Regions from separate parts of the Micromonospora sp. NPDC049044 genome, predicted to be linked through region 2. Evidence: predicted binding sites of a transcription regulator. Region 2 holds the regulator's gene; each other region holds the start of a gene.

Region 1 (3,219 bases), on a different contig from region 2:
ACGGCTACAAGGCGCTTGACGACGGTCAGCGGGTGGAGTTTGAGATCGGCCAGGGTCAGAAGGGCCCGCAGGCCGAGCACGTACGCGTCGTCGCCTGAGCTCTCCTCCTCGATCGGCCCCGCGCGGCGGGGCTGCGGCATCGGCGGACAACCGGGAAGATCGTGGCCGTTCCAGCCGATGCTGAGGAGCGTTCATGACCGACCAGCCGCCCCCGCCCACCCCACCCTCTGGGCCGGGGGAGCCGGGCTCGTCCGATCCGACCGTCCCGTTCGGCGGTTCCGGCTCGGCCGGGGAGCCACCGGCCCCGTCGCAGCCGGGCGTACCACCGACTGGCCCGCCGCCCGGCTGGGACCCGGCGCCGCAGGGTTGGACGTTCCCGCCCACCGGCGGCTACCCGCCCGGGGCGGGTCCCTACGCCGCCCAGCAGTGGTACCCGGCGGCGCCGGTCGGCTGGTATCCGCCGGGTTACGGGCTCGACCCGAACGATCCCCTTGTCACTCCGCCCGGCGCCGGCCTGGCGGGCTGGTTCAGCAGGTGTGCGGGAGCGCTGCGCCGGGGTTGGCGGCAGTTGGTGCCCATCATGCTGCTCACCCAGGTGCTACCGGCGGCCGTGCTCTCGGTGATCTCCCTGGGCCTCGAACCGCCGGCCGATTGGGCCGTCCCGTCCGGGTCGGCGTCGGCTCCCGCACTGCCTGACAATTTCGCAGTCGATCTGGCGGGCCTTCTCGGGGCGCTGATCGGCGGCAGTCTGCTTGTCGGGCTGGTGCAGGCGGTCGGGTGGGCCGCGGGCAGTTGGGTGATCACGCAGCAGGCGTCCGGTCAGCCGGGCAGCCTGGACTCCGCACTGCGCTACGGCCTGCGTCGGGCCCTCGGGCTGTGGGGGTGGACCCTGCTGATCAGCGTGCTCGTCGGCATCGGGTTCTGCTGCTGCGTGCTGCCGGGCATCTACCTGACGTTCGCGCTGAGCATGGCGGGCCCGGTCTATCTCTTCGAACGCCAGGACCCGATCGGCAGGTCGTTCCGGATGTTCCACGACCGGCTCGGCCTCATGTTGGGTCGGGTGGCCCTGGTGGGCCTGGCGATCATCATCGTCAACGTGATCTCCGGCGGCCTGGAGGGGGTGGGCACCGCGGCGTTCGGCGACGAACCCTTCGCGTCGCCCGGCTCCGCGATCGGGGTGGTGGCGGTGATCGCGGTCACCGCCACGCTGGCCCTGCCGGCCCACCTGGCCCAGCTGCTCGGTCTGCTTGTGACGTACGTCGAGCAGCGCGCCCATGAGGCGCCGGTGAACAGCGCCGGACTGGCCGCCGAACTCGGCTGAGCGGCCCCATCGTGCTTGCACTCGGCAGGGGAGAGTGCTAAACAAGTCATTGGCACTCGCATACCGTGAGTGCCAATGGTCGGGACGGTGGGGCCAGGTTGCACCGGCGTGGAGACGCCGGGGCGGCACATGGCCGGTCGTCGCGGGCTATCCGGCCCGGCCGAAGGACGTCGTCGTCGCCAGGTGGCGACGTCCCAAGGTGCGTACACCAGGCGGCCCATTCGAGGCACACATCTCGGGTGGCCCGTGAGTGTCCAGGAGGACAACGCCGTATGGCCAAGATGATCGCGTTCGACGAAGAGGCGCGCCGCGGCCTCGAGCGGGGCATGAACCAGCTCGCCGACGCCGTAAAGGTGACCCTCGGCCCCAAGGGCCGCAACGTCGTGCTCGAGAAGAAGTGGGGTGCCCCCACCATCACCAACGATGGTGTGAGCATCGCCAAGGAGATCGAGCTCGAGGACCCGTACGAGAAGATCGGCGCTGAGCTGGTCAAGGAGGTCGCCAAGAAGACCGACGACGTTGCCGGTGACGGCACGACGACGGCGACCGTCCTGGCCCAGGCCCTGGTTCGCGAGGGCCTGCGCAACGTGGCCGCCGGCGCCAACCCGATGGCCCTGAAGCGGGGCATCGAGGCCGCTGTCGCGAGCGTCTCGGAGGAGCTGTCCAAGCTCGCCAAGGACGTCGAGACCAAGGAGCAGATCGCCTCCACCGCCTCCATCTCCGCTGGCGACAGCACCGTCGGCGAGATCATCGCCGAGGCGATGGACAAGGTCGGCAAGGAAGGCGTCATCACCGTCGAGGAGAGCAACACCTTCGGGCTGGAGCTGGAGCTCACCGAGGGTATGCGCTTCGACAAGGGCTACATCTCGGCCTACTTCATGACCGACCCGGAGCGTATGGAGGCCGTCTTCGACGACCCGTACATCCTGATCGCCAACAGCAAGATCTCGTCGGTGAAGGACCTGCTCCCGATCCTGGAGAAGGTCATGCAGTCGGGCAAGCCGCTGCTGATCATCGCCGAGGACCTGGAGGGCGAGGCTCTCGCCACCCTGGTGGTCAACAAGGTCCGTGGCACCTTCAAGTCGGTCGCCGTCAAGGCGCCGGGCTTCGGTGACCGCCGCAAGGCCATGCTGACCGACATCGCCATCCTCGCCGGTGGCCAGGTCATCAGCGAGGAGGTCGGCCTCAAGCTCGACGCCGCCAGCCTCGACATGCTGGGCCGCGCCCGCAAGGTCGTGGTGACCAAGGACGAGACCACCATCGTCGACGGTGCCGGTGACGCCGAGCAGATCCAGGGCCGGGTCAACCAGATCCGGGCCGAGATCGACAAGAGCGACTCCGACTACGACCGGGAGAAGCTGCAGGAGCGGTTGGCCAAGCTGGCCGGCGGCGTTGCGGTCATCAAGGTCGGCGCGGCCACCGAGGTCGAGCTCAAGGAGCGCAAGCACCGCATCGAGGACGCCGTTCGCAACGCGAAGGCCGCCGTCGAGGAGGGCATCGTCCCGGGTGGTGGCGTCGCGCTGGTCCAGGCCGGCAAGACCGCCTTCGACAAGCTCGACCTGGTCGGCGACGAGGCGACCGGTGCGAACATCGTCAAGGTCGCGCTGGACGCCCCGCTGCGGCAGATCGCCGTCAACGCCGGCCTCGAGGGCGGCGTCGTGGTGGAGAAGGTCCGTAACCTCGAAGCGGGTCACGGCCTCAACGCCGCCAACGGCGAGTACGTCGACCTGCTGGCTGCGGGCATCATCGACCCGGCCAAGGTGACGCGCTCGGCGCTGCAGAACGCCGCGTCCATCGCGGCGCTGTTCCTCACCACCGAGGCCGTCGTCGCGGACAAGCCGGAGAAGACCCCGGCTGCCCCGGCTGGCCCGGGTGGCGGGGACATGGACTTCTGAGTC
Region 2 (3,219 bases):
CGGACACCTCAGGCGTGCCCGTTGAACGCGTCGCGCATCCGGGAGAAGAAGCCGCCCTGCTTGGACAACTCGGCGACCTCCTCACCGCGGGTCTTGGCGAAGTCGCGCAGCATCTTCTCCTGGTCCGGGTCGAGCTTGGTCGGCGTCCGCACGTCCAGGTGCACGTAGAGGTCGCCCCGGCCGGTGCCGCGCAGGTGCGGCACGCCCCGGGCGCGTAGTCGCAGTGTGCTGGCCGGTTGGGTGCCGGCCTTGACGTCGACGGTCTCCTCGCTGTCCAGGGTCTTGATGGTCAGCCGGGTGCCCAGCGCCGCCGCGGTCATCGGCACGGTGACCCGGCAGTGCAGGTCGTCACCCTTGCGGGAGTAGACGTCGTGCGGCCGCTCGTGGATCTCCACGTAGAGGTCACCGGCGGTGCCGCCACCCGGGCCGACCTCGCCCTGCTGGGCCAGCCGGATCCGCATGCCGTCCTCGACGCCGGCTGGGATCTTGACGGTCAGCGAGCGGCGGGTGCGCACCCGGCCGTCGCCGGCGCAGGTGGGGCAGGGGTGCGGGATGGTGGTGCCGTAGCCCTGGCACACGGTGCACGGCCGGGCGGAGACCACCTGGCCGAGGAAGGTGCGCTGCACCGACTGCACCTCGCCCCGACCGGCGCACGCCTCGCAGGTCGCCAGGTGGGTGCCGGCGGCCGTGCCGGCGCCGGAGCAGGTGGTGCAGAGCACCGCGGTGTCGACGGTGATCGGGGCTTCGACGCCGAAAGCCGTCTCGTGCAGGTCGAGTTCGAGACGCAGGATCGCGTCGGCACCGGGCCGGGTCCGCGGTCGAGGGCCGCGGGCGTTGCCGCCCGCACCGCCGAAGAACGCGTCCATGATGTCCTGGAAACCGACGAACGGGCCGGCGCCGCCGGGGCCACCGGGGCCGCCGGCACCACCGCCGCCCGGGGCGAGCGGGTCGCCACCCAGGTCGACGATCTGCCGCTTCCGGTCGTCCGAGAGGACCTCGTACGCGGCGTTGATGTCCTTGAACTTCTCCTGAGCCTCCGGGTCCGGATTGACGTCCGGGTGGAACTGGCGTGCCAGCTTGCGGTAGGCGCGCTTGATCTCGTCATCGGAGGCTTCCCGGCTCACACCGAGGATGCCGTAGTAGTCCCTGGCCACTGCGTTCCGTGTCCTCATGTTCGTCTCGCGTTGCGCCGATCCGGCGGCGATCAGCCGGCCGTCGGCCCTGACTGGTCAGTTCTGGGCCAGCAACTCGCCCACGTAGCGTGCCACGGCGCGCACCGTGGCGATGGTGCCGGGGTAGTCCATCCGGGTCGGCCCCAGCACCCCCAGGCCACCGACGATCGTGGCGCCCGGGCCGTACCCGGTGCTGACCACTGAGGCGGCCCGCAGGTTGTCGAACTCGTTCTCGTCGCCGATCAGCACCCGGGTCGTGCTCGGCTCGGTCTCGCCGATGAGCTTGAGGAGCACTACCTCCTCTTCCAGCGCCTCCAGGATCGGACGCAGCGAACCCTGGAAGTCGAGCAGGCCGCCGCGGGTGAGGTTCGCGGTGCCGGCCAGCGCGATGCGTTCCTCGTGCCGCTCGACGAGCGTCTCCAGGAGCACCGTGGAGAGCGTGGTCATCGCCGGACGCAGCTCGGCCGGCACCTCCTCGACGAGCGCCTGCACCAACGGCGGCGTGTCGGACAGCCGCGCGCCGGCGAGCTTTTCGTTTGCCAGCCGGCGCAGGTCGATGACGTCGTCGGCCGGCACCGGCGCGGGCAGCTCCACAAGCCGTTGCTCGACCCGCCCGGTGTCCGCGATCATGACGAGCATCAGCCGGGTGGTGGAGATCGGCACCAACTCCAGGTGCCGAACCGAGGAGCGGGCCAGGCTCGGGTACTGCACGACGGCCACCTGCCGGGTCAACTGGGCGAGCAGTCGCACCGTGCGGTGCACCACGTCGTCGAGGTCGACAGCGCCGACCAGGAAGCGCTCGATGGCCCGCCGTTCCGCCGGGCTGAGCGGCTTGACCCGGGACAACCTGTCGACGAAGAGTCGGTAGCCACGGTCGGTGGGCACCCGGCCGGCACTTGTGTGCGGCTGCCGGATGTAGCCCTCCTCCTCCAGCACTGCCATGTCGTTGCGGACCGTGGCCGGGGAGACCCCGAGCTGGTGCCGCTCGACAAGCGCCTTGCTGCCGACCGGCTCCTGGGTGGAGACGTAGTCTTCGACGATCGCGCGGAGCACTGCGAGTTTCCGGTCGTCGAGACCCATCCTCCGCACCTCCTGTCGCACGTCGGCCGCCGGTGCCGTGGCCCCGGTCGGGCCGTCCTGGCACTCGACTGTAACGAGTGCCAGTCTACGTCGGTGTACCCGCCGGCGCGATGATCAACGAACGTCCACTGGTGCGGCGTTGCCACGGGCACCTACCGTGACACGCATGACTGAACCTCCTCGCCCTCCCGGCGCGGGTGACCCTGGCAACTACCCGCCGGAGCCGACCTCTCCCAGCTCGTACCCGTCGGCCGAGCCACCCACCGCACCACTGTCCGGGGCGCCTGGCCCGGGCGGCTATCCCCCGGCCGGTGGCTATCCGCCGCCTGCCGGTGACCAACCGCCGTCGGGTGGCTACCCACCGGCAGGTGGCTACCCACCGCCCGGGGGCTACCCGCCCGGTGGCTACCCGGGTGGCGGATATCCGACCGGCGGCGCCTACGGCGGCCCCGGCGGCGGTTTCGCCAGCAACGAGGACAAGACCTGGGCGCTCGTCGCGCACTTCGGCGGTGCCGCCGGGATGATCCTCAGCGCCGGGGTGCTGGGCTGGATCGGCCCGCTTGTGGCGTTGCTGGCGCGGGGCAACCAGTCCCCCACGACGCGCTCGCACGCTACGGCGGCGCTCAACTTCCAGCTCCTCTGGTCGATCGTCGGCCTGGTCGGCTGGGTGCTGTCCTGCATCCTGATCGGCTTCCTCGGGGTCGGAGCGGCCGTCATCCTCGGCACCGTGTTCGGCATCGTCGCCGGCATCAAGGCCAACGAGGGCCAGCTCTACCGCTACCCGATGTCGGTCAACTTCATCAAGTGACCCGGCCGGCCGCTCCCCCGGCCGGTCGGTGCCCCGCTGCCCCGCTCCGGGGCGGCGGGGCTGGCTCAGGGCAGCAGGTCGCGCACTACCGCGTCGGCGAGCAGCCGCCCGCGCAGGGTGAGCACTGCCCGACCGGCCGCGTACTCGTCGGCGGCCAGC
Region 3 (3,219 bases), on a different contig from region 2:
GTCCGGCCGCCTCCGCGTTGGCGGCGGCCATCGCGGCGGTCACCGGGTCGGCTTCCACCCCGTACACCCGGATGCCGGCGCGGGCGGCGGCCAGCGCGTCCGCGCCGAGGCCGCAGCCCAGATCGCCAAGGGTGCGCACACCTGCCGCGTACAGCCGGGCGGCCCGATGGTCGGCGACCACCCGGCGGGTGGCCTGCTCCAGCCCGGGGCGGGTGAGGAACATGGCAGCGGCGGCCGGACCGAACTTGCCGACCGCCCGGTGCCGCAGCTCGGCCTGGGTGAGCGCCGCCGCGGCCAGCGTCGGCGGCACCCCGGCCGCGCGCAGCGCCGACGCCGCGGTCAGCGGATCACCGCCGGCCAGCTCGGCCGCCGCGGTGAGCGCCGCCGACCCCTCGGGGGTACGCAGCGCCGCCAGCTGATCGAGATCCACCCGGCCATTGTCCCGGCCCGGCTCGGCCGCCGGGACGGTGGTGCCAGTCGGCCGGCTCCGGGCGGCCGGCTCTGCCGCGGTGAACGCCTGCGGGCACCGGGGCGGGTGTCGGCGGGGATGTTGGTGTCGCCGGCTGCGTCGGGCGGGGTGTTGGTGTCGGCCGGCCGCGTCGGGCGGGGATGTTGGTGTCGGCCGGCTGCATCTGGCGGGGGTGCGGCCGGTGTCGGGTGTGGTGTCAGCCGGTCGGGGTGGCGGTGATGAAGGCTCGCCAGCTCGCCGGGGTGAAGGTGAGTGCCGGCCCGGCCGGGTCCTTGCTGTCGCGCACGGCGACCATGCCGGGCAGGTTGTCGGCGACCTCGACGCACGCGCCGCCGTTTGCGTTGCTGCGGGAGGACTTGCGCCAGGTGGCGTGGGTCAGGTCCATGTCTGCACCACTTCCTCGATCAGCCGGGCGGACTGCCGGCATGGCAGCGCTTCACCGGTCACAGTCTCCCAGCGGCGCTCCAGGGCGGCAACGTCGTTCGGGCCGTCCACTGTCTGCCCCCGGAGCTGGTTGTCCAGGTGGGCCAGCTCGGCCCCGTTGCCGAGCCGGGCCAGGATGAACGGGCCGTGGAGCCCGATGTGCCAGGGAGCGTCGGCCGGCACGACCCGGACCTGCACGTTCGGCTCGGTGCTCACCGCCAGGAGGTGCTGTAGCTGCTCGCGCATGATCTTCCGGTCGCCGAGCTGCCGGCGCAGCGTGTGCTCCTCCAGCACCGCGACGAGGTGCGGACGAGGGTCGGCGGTCAGCACGGCCTGCCGGGCGAGCCGGGTCACCACCCGCGTCTCGACCTGCTCGGCGGTCAGCTCGCCGAGCACTCCGAGCATCGCCCGCGCGTACCCCTCGGTTTGCAACAGGCCGGGAATCACGGCCGGGTCGTACCAGCGCAGCGCCGCGGCCTCCCGCTCGTTGTCCTCCCAGGGGCGGAACCAGTCGGGCGCGGCGTGGAAGCGGATCAGCTCCAGCATGCCGACGAAGAGACCACCGGTGTCCAGGGTCGAGTCGACGCGGGCGACGTAATCCGGCTTGACCGGGTTCTGGCCGGTCTCGACCGCACTCACGTACGACGATGAGTAGTTGACCAGTTTGCCCAGCTCATCCTGGCTGAGCCCGCGCGCCTGGCGTGCGCGGCGTAGCTGTTCGAGCAGGAACGTCAGGGTGGGTATCCGGGACACTCGGCTCCCTTTCCGCAGCTTCCGGTGATGGCAACCGACGGTAGGGAGACGGCCACGCCGGGACGAGGCGCTACCGGCGTGTTGCGGTAACGACTGGCGGAACTGTGGCGACACGGACAGCGGCGCGTTGGCACTCTCCTTGACGGAGTGCTAGCCACGGAATAACCTGCGATTAGCACTCTCACCCTGAGGGTGCCAGCTTCCGGGTCTCGCGACCCGGGTGCGCACGCCAGGCGGACCGGCACCCGCGACGACGGCCCCGCCCGGTGGCATGAGGCAGATTGACGCTGGTCGGCCCCGCCGGCCAGCAACGAAACCAGTACCCCAGGAGGGTATGCCCGTGACTACCGCGACCAAGGTTGCGATCAAGCCGCTCGAGGACCGCATCGTGGTCCAGGCGAACGAGGCTGAGACCACCACGGCGTCGGGCATCGTGATCCCCGACACCGCCAAGGAGAAGCCGCAGGAGGGCACCGTCCTCGCTGTGGGCCCGGGGCGCGTCGACGACAACGGCAACCGGGTTCCGGTTGACGTGCAGGTCGGCGACACCGTCCTTTACTCGAAGTACGGCGGCACCGAGGTCAAGTACGCCGGCGAGGAGTACCTGGTGCTCTCCGCCCGCGACGTCCTCGCGGTCATCGAGAAGTAAGCAACCGATCAGTGTCACTGCCCCGGTCCGGCTCGCCGGGCCGGGGCAATGGCGCTTCGAAGGGACATTTATGGCGAAGATCCTGAGCTTCTCGGACGACGCCCGGCACCTGCTGGAGCACGGTGTCAACGCCCTCGCTGACGCGGTCAAGGTCACCCTCGGCCCGCGCGGGCGCAACGTCGTCCTGGACAAGAAATTCGGTGCGCCGACGATCACCAACGATGGTGTGACCATCGCCAAGGAGATCGAGCTCACCAACCCGTACGAGAACCTTGGCGCGCAGCTGGTCAAGGAGGTGGCGACCAAGACCAACGACGTCGCCGGCGACGGCACCACCACCGCGACAGTGCTCGCCCAGGCGATGGTCCGCGAGGGCCTGCGCAACGTGACCGCCGGGACCAACCCGGCCGGCCTCAAGCGGGGCATCGACGCGGCGGCCACCAAGGTCTCCGAGGCGCTGCTCGGCCGTGCCGCCGAGGTCACCAGCAAGGAGTCGATCGCGAACGTGGCGACGATCTCCGCGCAGGACGCCACCATCGGCGACCTGATCGCCGAGGCGATGGAGCGGGTCGGCCGCGACGGTGTCATCACCGTCGAGGAAGGCTCCATGCTCACCACCGAGCTGGACGTGACCGAGGGTCTCCAGTTCGACAAGGGCTTCATCTCGCCGAACTTCGTCACCGACCTGGAGAGCCAGGAGTCCGTCCTTGAGGACGCGTACATCCTGGTCACCACCCAGAAGATCTCGGCGATCGAGGAGCTGCTGCCGCTGCTGGAGAAGGTCCTGCAGAACAGCAAGCCCCTGCTGATCATCGCCGAGGACGTGGACGGCCAGGCGCTCTCCACCCTGGTGGTCAACTCGCTGCGCAAGACCCTCAAGGTCTGCGCGGTCAAGGCCCCGGGCTTCGGTGACCGGCGCAAGGCG

What was found. Region 2 encodes HrcA, which represses chaperone genes, less so after heat shock. Its sites were predicted from a motif close to GGTTNGCACNCTCNNNNNGAGNGTGCNAACC; they were not measured.
Region 1: groL (chaperonin GroEL) is a predicted target of HrcA. The motif match lies at 1,369-1,399, and genes of this name have one in related genera.
Region 3: groES (co-chaperone GroES) is a predicted target of HrcA. The motif match lies at 1,816-1,846, and genes of this name have one in related genera.

The regions. Positions count from the first base shown of each region.
Region 1 covers NZ_JBEZFA010000020.1:104,747-107,965, forward strand. Annotated here, with positions in the region: gene AB0B85_RS18550 (cold-shock protein) at 1-98, shown strand, start outside; gene AB0B85_RS18555 (hypothetical protein) at 194-1,321, shown strand; gene groL (chaperonin GroEL) at 1,594-3,216, shown strand.
Region 2 covers NZ_JBEZFA010000030.1:21,778-24,996, reverse strand. Annotated here, with positions in the region: gene AB0B85_RS23260 (16S rRNA (uracil(1498)-N(3))-methyltransferase) at 1-7, opposite strand, end outside; gene dnaJ (molecular chaperone DnaJ) at 9-1,154, opposite strand; gene hrcA (heat-inducible transcriptional repressor HrcA) at 1,230-2,252, opposite strand; gene AB0B85_RS23245 (DUF4870 domain-containing protein) at 2,419-3,060, shown strand; gene hemW (radical SAM family heme chaperone HemW) at 3,126-3,219, opposite strand, start outside.
Region 3 covers NZ_JBEZFA010000003.1:36,867-40,085, forward strand. Annotated here, with positions in the region: gene AB0B85_RS03010 (methyltransferase domain-containing protein) at 1-430, opposite strand, end outside; gene AB0B85_RS03015 (DUF397 domain-containing protein) at 666-854, opposite strand; gene AB0B85_RS03020 (helix-turn-helix transcriptional regulator) at 845-1,645, opposite strand; gene groES (co-chaperone GroES) at 1,980-2,294, shown strand; gene groL (chaperonin GroEL) at 2,365-3,219, shown strand, end outside.